DNA from 3 places in the Paenibacillus sp. FSL R7-0333 genome. Region 2 is predicted to be linked to each of the others. Evidence: predicted binding sites of a transcription regulator. Region 2 holds the regulator's gene; each other region holds the start of a gene.
What was found. Region 2 encodes Rex, which represses fermentation and respiration genes when NADH is low (regulators of the CRP and FNR family bind a similar motif). Its sites were predicted from a motif close to TTGTGAAATATTTCACAA; they were not measured.

Region 1 (3,286 bases), 1.6 Mb from region 2:
GCCGCGGTTGACTTCAAGACCGGATTCGCCAACCAGCGGATTACCCTGTACCCCGCCGGTCCAGACGAAGGTGTTCGCTACAATCTGCTGCCCATCCTTGAGATCAATCTTATTATCGGCTACCTTCGTAACCGGAAGACCCGTCAGGAATTGCACCCCGCGCTTCTCCAGGCTGGCTGTAGCGCGCTCAATCAGATGATCCGGCAGGACAGGGAGAATCTTCGGACCTGCTTCAACGAGCAGAAGCTTGATCTCAGCAGGATTCACTCCATATTGCTTCGTCAGCTTAGGCAGAATATCGGCAATTTCGCCTACCAGCTCTACGCCAGTTAGTCCGCCGCCGCCGATCAGAATCGTTGCATCTGCTGCGTTGCGGGTTTTGGAGTAGTCACGAATCCGGTCTTCAATATGACGGCGGATCCGCAGCGCATCTGCTGCTGATTTCAGCACCATGCTGTATTCTTCAAGTCCCGGAATACCAAAGTATGCGGTGGTGCTGCCCAGACCGACAACGAGAGCATCATAGGTCAGCATGACGCCGTCCGAGAGAATAACCTGCTTGTTCTCTGGGGAGAACGAATTGACCTTGGCGATTTTCAGATCAATATCTTTACCGGCGAACAGCTTCGCCAGCGGCATGGCAACCGCCTGTTCAGACGCACTGCCCGCTGCAAGCCGGTGCAATTCCGTAATAATCTGATGTGTCGGATACTGATTGACTACTGTTATTTTGGCTTCCGCTTTGCTCATATATTTACGAACGGTTAAGGCACTAAGCAGGCCGCCGTAGCCTGCACCTAGAATCACTATATGTTTTGACATGATAATTCCTCCATCATTAAGTATTACGGGCTTATTTGCCCGATTGACGTTCACCGCTGACCTGCAGATAGGCATTCATGAACCGGAGAGCCTTCTGTACCTGCGGGTCCTTGATCATCTTCATCATGCCGAACAGGCTGACTGTTTCGCTGCTTGCTTCCGCGCGGTCTTTCGCTTCAATAACAGTAGCCGCCAGATTCTTGGCAGTGCCCACCACAGGACCCGCCATTTCCTTAATCGCACCGACTGTATCATTCTTAAGTACTTCATCTGTGGCAACCGACTGCACAAAATCTAGTGATTTGGACAATACACTGACCATTTGTGTGATCTGCGGCAGCTGCTCTACCAAAAGAATCAGAGATTGCTGCACCTCCGGCTTCAAAAGCTCTTTCAGCACATCCTCTCTGGGAAGAGCTGCTTCTGGTATTTCTTGTTCAGGCAGGGTTTGGGTAACGGTTTCTGACATATCGAAGTCTCCTTTTACAAATCGTATTCTTGCACAATGACATCCAGGTGAAACTATGTGACTATTATAACACTCTATTTGTTATTATTGTCACAATCTTTTTACCTTTGCAACCTATTTTTGTGATTATTATCACTTCCTCATCGGTTTTATCGAACTCAGTCGTTTAACAAGGTTAAATTTTACAAATTACTATGTTTTTCCTCATTGACGTATACAGAGAGTCGTGATATCTTAAGCAAGTAACTAAATGTAAGTTTATTAATTAATATCAGCAATTAATTATTACTAAGCAGCATACATATTAGATGGAGGTAATGACTTATGAGTACTTTTTCCGAATTGGTGCAGGCCCGCAGATCGGCTAATAATTTTGTGGAAGGTGTTACCATCCCGCAGAGTGAGCTCGAAGAGATGTTCTCCCTGGCACGTCTGGCTCCCTCGGCTTATAATCTTCAACACACCCATTACAAGGTGATCAGCGATGACAACGTAAAGGAAGCCATCCGCAAGGACGCGTATGGCCAATACAAGATTCACACTGCTTCTGCTGTTATTGTGGTGCTGGGTGACAAGAATGCCTACCTGCAGGCTCCAGAAATCTATAGCGGACTTAAGCTGCTGGGAGCGATGAGCGAGGATGCATACGAGCAAACCATTCAATCCATCAACGATGCTTATACCGGGAACGATGCGTTCCAGCGGGATGAAGCGATCCGCAATGCTTCTCTGTCGGCGATGCAGTTCATGCTGATTGCCAAGGATAAGGGCTGGGATACCTGCCCGATGATCGGCTTTGATCCGGAGGCTGTGAAGGCTACCCTCGGTCTCGGCGACCATATGGTTCCGGTGATGCTGATTACGATCGGCAAGGATAACCAGCACAAGATCAGACCGCGCGGCTACCGCAAGCCGGTTAATGAGTTTGTTGAATTCATCTAATAAAAAGGGTCTTTCGGCTAATATGCCGAAAGACCCTTGTCTATATCATCCTGCCGTATTCTCAATCCATGCTCACCGCGCATACTGCAAAATCGCCACAGCCGCACGCTCCTGCCGCTCTACATCCGTGCTGTTCAAGGCTGCCTTCAGGACAGCCAGCGCCTGCGCTACTGTAGCTTCATCCACCTGAACCGGACAGGCACCGGCGGCATTCCCGCCATCCCCTGCCTGATTCCCCAGCCACAGATCGATTCGGGCTGCGGGCAGCACTCCTGAATAGGCAGTTATTCTGCTGTCAGAGGCAAGCAGCCCTGTTACAGCCGGATTAACCGCAGCGAGGGGCAGACTCTTCAGCCAGGTGACACCGCGCCGGTGGGCTGTACTATTCTCTGCGCCGCTGTGCCGGGTATCATAGAAGTAATCGCCAAGGTCCCCGAGATACACCCATTCTTCATCGGCGATCAGCACATAATCCCCATCCTGCATCGCATTGACGAAGGTATCCAGGGTATGGGTTGCACCCTCCAGCTCCTGCCCGTGATAGCCGGCGGCAGCCAGCTTGCTGCTGATCTCTTCTCTGCTATGCTTCTCCAGATCACCCGTACCGGGATAGCCTGCACATATATAATTATCCTCCAAAAAGGACTTCAGCAGCCCGCTGCCGAGTTCCTCAAGCTTCACCCCATACAAGCTCATTTCCGTATCCTTTCCCTCCAGGCAAAGCTGCCGGAGTCTACGCAGCATTGAAACCATCCTTTTCATTATACAGCAAAGGCAGCGGGATTTGAATTCGGCAGATTCTAAGGAAAACGCAGAATAATAGCGCTTACAAGACCTTTTTCCAAACAGGAAGTGCAAATTTAAAAATTTCGGCTTTTTACTATTCCCCGCACGGACGGTATAATTCAGGTATCAGCTCAAGGAAACAGACACTGCAGGAAGAACATAGCCTGGGCAGAATCTCCGGCAGCTAATCTTAAGCAGCGCTCCTCCTTGTGACTGAGACTATATCTTTGATCCTGACATTCCCGCCTGAAGTGAGTCCCTGCACGA
Region 2 (3,286 bases):
TATTTCACATTCGCCCATACCCTCACCCGTCTCTATAAGGATAGCCGGAGCGGGCAGCTGCCTGCCCTCCGCCAGAGTCTGCAGTCTTCGGGCAGTGAGCAGGCCTCCGAATGGAGCGGCGTGATCGACCGGATCTATCCCGATCTGCTGACGGTGAAGGAGTCCTGGGATGCGCTCAGCGACCGGCTCTTCAGCCTGCTGCCCGAGCGCAGCGATGCCGGGGCCGGTGAAGCAGGCCAGCTGGTGGCACGCCTGCAGCCGGGCAAGAAGCCGAAGGATTGGGAGGAGCTGGCTGCCCTTGAGAATACACTGAACCTCAGTCTGAGCGATATCATCCGCAAGGGCGACAAAATGCTCAGTGAAATGCGTGACACGGACAGCCAATCCTCCTCAGACAGTCTTGTGACTGATATCGGTGGGTTATTCAAGGATCTGGCATCCATTAGAGAGCAGATCCGCTTCTTCATGAGTCTGAACGATGAGAACATCGTGTATTGGCTGGAGGGAAGCGGCAATTATAAGGGCAAGTCGCTGCAAATGTATGCTGTTCCCGTAGATGTCAGCACCCAGCTCAGGGAGCTGTTCTTCGATAAGAAGAAGAGCATTATCCTGACCTCGGCCACCTTATCCGTGGATAAATCCTTCCAGTTTATGATTGATAACCTGGGTCTTGGCGAAGCTGCAGAGCAGCGGCGTCTGATGACTGCACTGCTTCCGTCGCCATTCAAGTATCGTGAGCAGGCTCTCCTGGTCATTCCCCGGGACTTCCCGAGCGTCAAGGGGAGTATTGGGGATGCCCGCTTTGTGGACACCCTCGTGCACTCCCTTGCCGAGACAGCTGTAACAACACGGGGACGGATGCTGGTGCTGTTTACCTCCTACAAGATGCTGCGCCAGGTGTATGAACCGCTGAAGGAGGCACTTGCCTCACAGGATATCGCGGTACTCGGACAAGGTGTGGAAGGCGGCAGCCGGAGCAAGCTGATCCGCCGCTTCCAGGACAGCCCGGCTTCGGTCTTGCTGGGTACCAGCAGCTTCTGGGAAGGGGTGGATATCCCGGGAGAAGCATTGACCTGCCTGGCGATTGTCAGACTGCCGTTCCAGCCGCCAAATCACCCGCTGGCAGAAGCGAAGTCGGAGCTGCTTCAGGCACAGAAGAAGAATCCGTTCATGAAGCTGTCCGTGCCGCAGGCCGTCATCCGCTTCAAGCAGGGCTTCGGGCGGCTGGTCCGCACGGCGCAGGACCGGGGCATCGTAATTGTGTACGATACCAGAGTCATTGAATCGCATTATGGAAAGTACTTCCTGTACTCGCTCCCCGGTCCCAAGATGGAGCATATGCTCACCGAGCAGATGGTCCCGAGAATTGCCGAATGGCTGGATGACGGCGGGGTTTCCTAATTCTTCTGCTATTGCTATTATTAATAAGTCATGATTAACCTGAAGATCCGTTCCCGCCTGCCCTGCCACTCCGGCAGGCGGCGGGGCACGGTTGCTATAATTGTACGGGTCTAACACAACTTTTAAGGAGGAGAATACATGAAATCGGATAAAATATCGGAGGCCGTCGTGCGCAGGCTCCCAGTGTACCTGCGTTTCCTGAACGATCTCCAAAAACGTGAAATCTCCACAGTCTCTTCTCAGGAGCTGGGCCAGAAGCTTGACCTAAATCCCGCCCAGATCCGTAAGGATTTGGCTTATTTCGGCGATTTTGGCAGGAAAGGCATCGGCTATGATGTATCTTATCTGATTGAGAAGATCCGCCATATCCTGAAGCTTGACCAGCAAATTAATGTTGCACTGGTTGGAGCCGGTAACCTCGGTCATGCCTTGTCTAACTACAACGCTTACTTGAAGGATACGATGAAGATTACTGCCATCTTCGATGCCTACCCGCCGAAGGTGGGCCAGCAGATCAACTCGCTGGTTGTGCAGCCGATGGAGGAGCTAAGCAGTACAATCCGTTCGCAGGGCATCCGGATCGGGATTATTACCGTGCCCGACAGTGAAGCCCAGAACGTAGCTGATATTCTTGTGGATTCCGGTATCGAAGCGATTCTGAACTTCGCACCGGTTATTCTCAAGACGCCTGCCAATATCCGGATTCATGCCGCAGATTTCACCACAGATCTGCAGAGCTTGGCCTATTATTTGCATGATGGAAAGGATGAGGCTGAAGATGAGCAGTAAGATCACGATAATCAAGAATGGGCACTTCCTGGTTCCGGGCAGTGACAAGCCGGTACTGAGCGGGTACATGACCCTGGAGAATGATTTGATTACTTACATAGGTGAAGCTGAGCCGGTAGTGGAGGATGGCGCACAGGTCGTAGACGGCAGCCGTCTGCTGTTCATGCCTGGTCTGGTCAATACCCATGGTCATACTGCAATGTCACTGCTGCGCGGATACGGCGACGATATGGTGCTTCAGTCTTGGCTGCAGGAGAAGATGTGGCCGATGGAAGAGAAATTCACTGGTGATGATGTATATTGGGGAACCTCGTTGTCCGTGCTGGAGATGCTGAAGGGCGGCACAACCACCTTCCTCGATATGTATGATCATATGGACCGGGTAGCGGAAGTGACCGAGCAGTCTGGTATTCGTGCTGTGTTGATGCGCGGCGTAATTGGGCTGTGCCCGGAAGAGGTACAGCAAGCGAAGCTCGCTGAGGCGATTGCTTTTGCCCGTAACTGGCACGGCAAGGCTGACGGCAGAATTACGACCATGCTCTCACCGCACGCCCCGTACACCTGTCCTCCAGAGTTTTTCATGAAGTTTGTGCAGGCTGCCCATGATCTAGACCTGCCAATGCACACCCATATGTCCGAGACGCGCCATGAAGTGGAACAGAACGTGGCCGACTACGGCCTGCGTCCGGTCGCACATCTGGAGAAGCTCGGAATGTTCACCCGTCCTTCGCTCATTGCCCACGGGGTTCATCTGAACGATGAAGAGATCGGGATTCTGGCCCGCCATAACGTTGGCGTGTCGCATAACCCCGGCAGTAACCTGAAGCTGGCCAGCGGGGTTGCCCGTGTTCCTGAACTGCTGAGAGCCGGGATTAAGGTCTCCCTGGGTACAGACGGTGCGGCAAGCAACAACAATCTGGATATGTTCGAAGAGATGAGGCTGGCGGCTCTGATCCACAAGGGCGTAAGCGGTGATCCTACAGCGGTACCGGCTCCTGAGGCGCTTCTGATGGCTACGGAGTACGGGGCGCAGTCTATTTTCCTAAGCGGGGTAGGCCGGCTTGCAGCAGGAATGAAGGCCGACTTCATCGCACTT
Region 3 (3,286 bases), 280 kb from region 2:
AAGCGTTTCATTACTTCATCATAATCCAGGTATTCAGAAGTGATCGCAGGATATTCAGGACCTACCTGAGCACCGGATTTCTCATCTTTACCGCCATTGATCGCATACAGCAGAGCCTTAGCCAGGTTGGCACGGGCACCGAAGAACTGCATTTGCTTACCGATACGCATTGGGGATACGCAGCAGGCAATCGCATAATCTTCACCCCAGTATGGACGCATTACATCATCGTTCTCATATTGGATAGCGCTGGTCTCAATAGATACTTTGGCACAATATTTTTTGAAGCCTTCAGGAAGCTTCTCAGACCACAGTACAGTCAGGTTTGGTTCTGGAGCAGGTCCCAGATTGTACAGGGTATGCAGGAAGCGGAAGCTGTTCTTGGTTACGCGGGTTGTGCCGTCTTCAGCCATACCACCGATGGATTCTGTAACCCAAGTTGGGTCGCCGGAGAACAGGTCGTTATAGTCAGGCGTACGCAGGAATTTCACGATACGCAGCTTCATTACGAAATGGTCAACGATTTCTTGAGCTTGCTCTTCAGTCAGAGTACCTTCTTCAACGTCGCGTTGAACATAGATATCAAGGAAGGAAGATACGCGTCCAAGGGACATTGCCGCACCATTCTGTTCTTTAACAGCTGCCAGATAACCGAAGTATACCCATTGTGTAGCTTCTTTGAAGTTCGTAGCCGGTTTGGAGATGTCCATACCATGAGCTGCAGCCATTTGTTTCAGTTCGCCAAGAGCACGCATTTGCTCGGACAGCTCTTCACGCAGACGGATAACATCTTCTGTCATGGAGTCAACTTCAAGCTCAGCCAGTTGCTGCTTCTTGTCTTTAATCAGGAAATCAATACCATACAGAGCAATACGGCGATAGTCGCCGATGATACGTCCGCGGCCATAAGCATCAGGAAGGCCTGTGATTACGCCGGATTTACGCACAGCTCTCATATCTGGTGTATATGCATCAAATACGCCTTGGTTATGCGTTTTGCGGATGTTCGTGAACATGTCAACGATATTCTGCGGAAGCTCGAAGCCGTAAGCCTTAGTAGCATCGATCATCATCTTGATACCGCCGAACGGCTGAATGGAACGTCTGAAAGGCGCGTCAGTCTGAACGCCGACAATCTGTTCCTTATCCTTGTCAATGTAGCCAGGAGCGTGGGAAGTGATGGTGGAGACAGTATCGAGGGAAACGTCCCATACGCCGCCTCTTTCTCTTTCTTCCTTGCTCAGCTGGGAGATAATCTTCCACAGTTCAGTTGTATTGCTGGTAGGTCCAACCAGGAAATCTTCAGTTCCTTCATAAGGCTTGATGTTCTTGGCAATAAAGTTGTTAACGTCAACTTTCTTGGCCCAGACACCTTTTGTGAAATTTCTCCAACCTGATTTTGCTTCTAATACTTCTTTTTCAATCACCGACATGCTAAATCCCTCCATTTATATTTATTATATTTGTAGAGATCGCGGGCTTGAAGGTTAATCCCGTGTCTCGTGATCCCGAGGCTAATAGTTGTTATAAAATTCACAATCACATCTTCATAACGGGGATCGTTGTCTATATAAACATTTTAGTTTATTTTCTGAAAAAGGACTGTGACAAATATCACTCTTTCGGTGATATTTGTCACTTCCATCCAGTCCCATATTAACCTTTAACCTTATTCTTTGCCAGGCAACCGTTAATTAGTTATCGAATTTGCCGTAGAATGCGTTGCGGTATACATCAGCAAGCTCGGAGACCAGCGGCATTTTAGGATTGGCAGTAGTACATTGGTCTTCAAATGCACGGTCAGCCAGATAGTCTACACGGGATTCAAAGTCCTTAGGATCGAAACCAAGAGCCGAGAAGGATTCTTCGATACCGAGTTTTTTGTTCATGTCGCGGATTGCATTGATCAGGCTGGTTACGCCTTCTTCGGTAGTGCGTGCAGGCAATCCCAGAATACGGGCGATTTCTGCGTACCGTTCGTCAGCTACAAAGTGCGAATATTTAGGGAACGAAGCGAACTTCGTAGGTTTCTTGGCATTGTAACGGATAACATGCGGCATCAGGATCGCATTGGTACGGCCGTGTGCGGTGTGATACTGTCCGCCCCATTTGTGTGCCAAGCTGTGGTTAATCCCCAGGAATGCGTTGGCAAAGGCCATACCGGCAAGCGTCGAAGCATTGTGCATTTTCTCACGGGCCAGCTTGTCGCCTTGCAGTGCGGATTTCTCCAGCCACTGGAACACCAGTTGGATGGCTTTGATTGCCAGACCATCGGTATAGTCACTGGCCATTACAGATACATAAGCTTCGATAGCATGTGTCAATACGTCCATGCCTGTATCGGCAACTGCAGTCTTAGGCAAGCTGTAGACAAACTCAGGGTCAATAATTGCTACGTCTGGAGTCAGCTCATAGTCAGCGAGCGGATACTTGGTATTATTGCCTGTTGTCTTGTCTGTGATAACTGCGAACGATGTTACTTCAGAACCGGTACCCGAAGTGGTTGGAATGGCAACGAATTTCGCTTTGTTGCCGAGCTTAGGGAATTTGTATACCCGTTTGCGGATATCCATGAACTTCTGTTTCAGGCCGTTGAAGTCTGCATCCGGATGTTCGTAGAACAGCCACATGCCCTTGGCAGCATCCATTGGGGAACCACCGCCGAGTGCGATGATGCAGTCCGGCTGGAATCTGTTCATCATAGCTGTACCTTTTTCTACAGTAGTAGTCGATGGATCCGGTTCAACTTCCGAGAACACTTCGATCGCTACAGGAGTCTGGCGCTGACGCAGATAGTGCTCAACTCTTTCAACATACCCCAGTTTAACCATTACTGGGTCAGTGATGATAGCAACGCGTGTGATATCAGGCATTTTGGCCAGGTACTGAGTGGCTCCCTTTTCGAAGTAAATCTTGTCAGGTACTTTAAACCATTGCATATTCACGGTACGACGATTCACCCTTTTCACGTTGATCAGATTGATTGCAGTGACGTTCTGCGATACCGAGTTGCGTCCGTAAGATCCGCAGCCCAGTGTCAATGAAGGGATATTAGTGTTATAAATGTCGCCGATTGCGCCGTGAGTCGATGGCGAGTTGACGAGAATACGTCCGGTCTGCAGACGGTTGGAGAACTTCATGATTACTTCTTCGTTGTTGGAATGGATAGCCGAGCTATGGCCCATGCCGCCAAATTCAACGATTTGAGCTGCGCGCTCGATACCCTGGTCAGCATTCTTCACTTTGTAGCAAGCCAGAACCGGGCTCAGCTTCTCAGCGGACAATG

Region 1: a site for Rex is predicted at 1,370-1,387, ahead of MKY86_RS11650 (DUF1641 domain-containing protein). Genes of this name have one in related genera too.
Region 3: a site for Rex is predicted at 1,522-1,539, ahead of pflB (formate C-acetyltransferase). Genes of this name have one in related genera too.

What each region holds. Positions count from the first base shown of each region.
Region 1 is NZ_JBBOBZ010000001.1:2,855,523-2,858,808, reverse strand. Features, by position in the region: gene MKY86_RS11655 (NAD(P)/FAD-dependent oxidoreductase) at 1-822, opposite strand, end outside; gene MKY86_RS11650 (DUF1641 domain-containing protein) at 854-1,291, opposite strand; gene MKY86_RS11645 (nitroreductase family protein) at 1,616-2,233, shown strand; gene MKY86_RS11640 (hypothetical protein) at 2,306-2,977, opposite strand.
Region 2 is NZ_JBBOBZ010000001.1:4,486,963-4,490,248, reverse strand. Features, by position in the region: gene dinG (ATP-dependent DNA helicase DinG) at 1-1,401, shown strand, start outside; gene MKY86_RS18945 (redox-sensing transcriptional repressor Rex) at 1,540-2,190, shown strand; gene MKY86_RS18940 (amidohydrolase) at 2,180-3,286, shown strand, end outside.
Region 3 is NZ_JBBOBZ010000001.1:4,765,033-4,768,318, forward strand. Features, by position in the region: gene pflB (formate C-acetyltransferase) at 1-1,433, opposite strand, end outside; gene adhE (bifunctional acetaldehyde-CoA/alcohol dehydrogenase) at 1,695-3,286, opposite strand, start outside.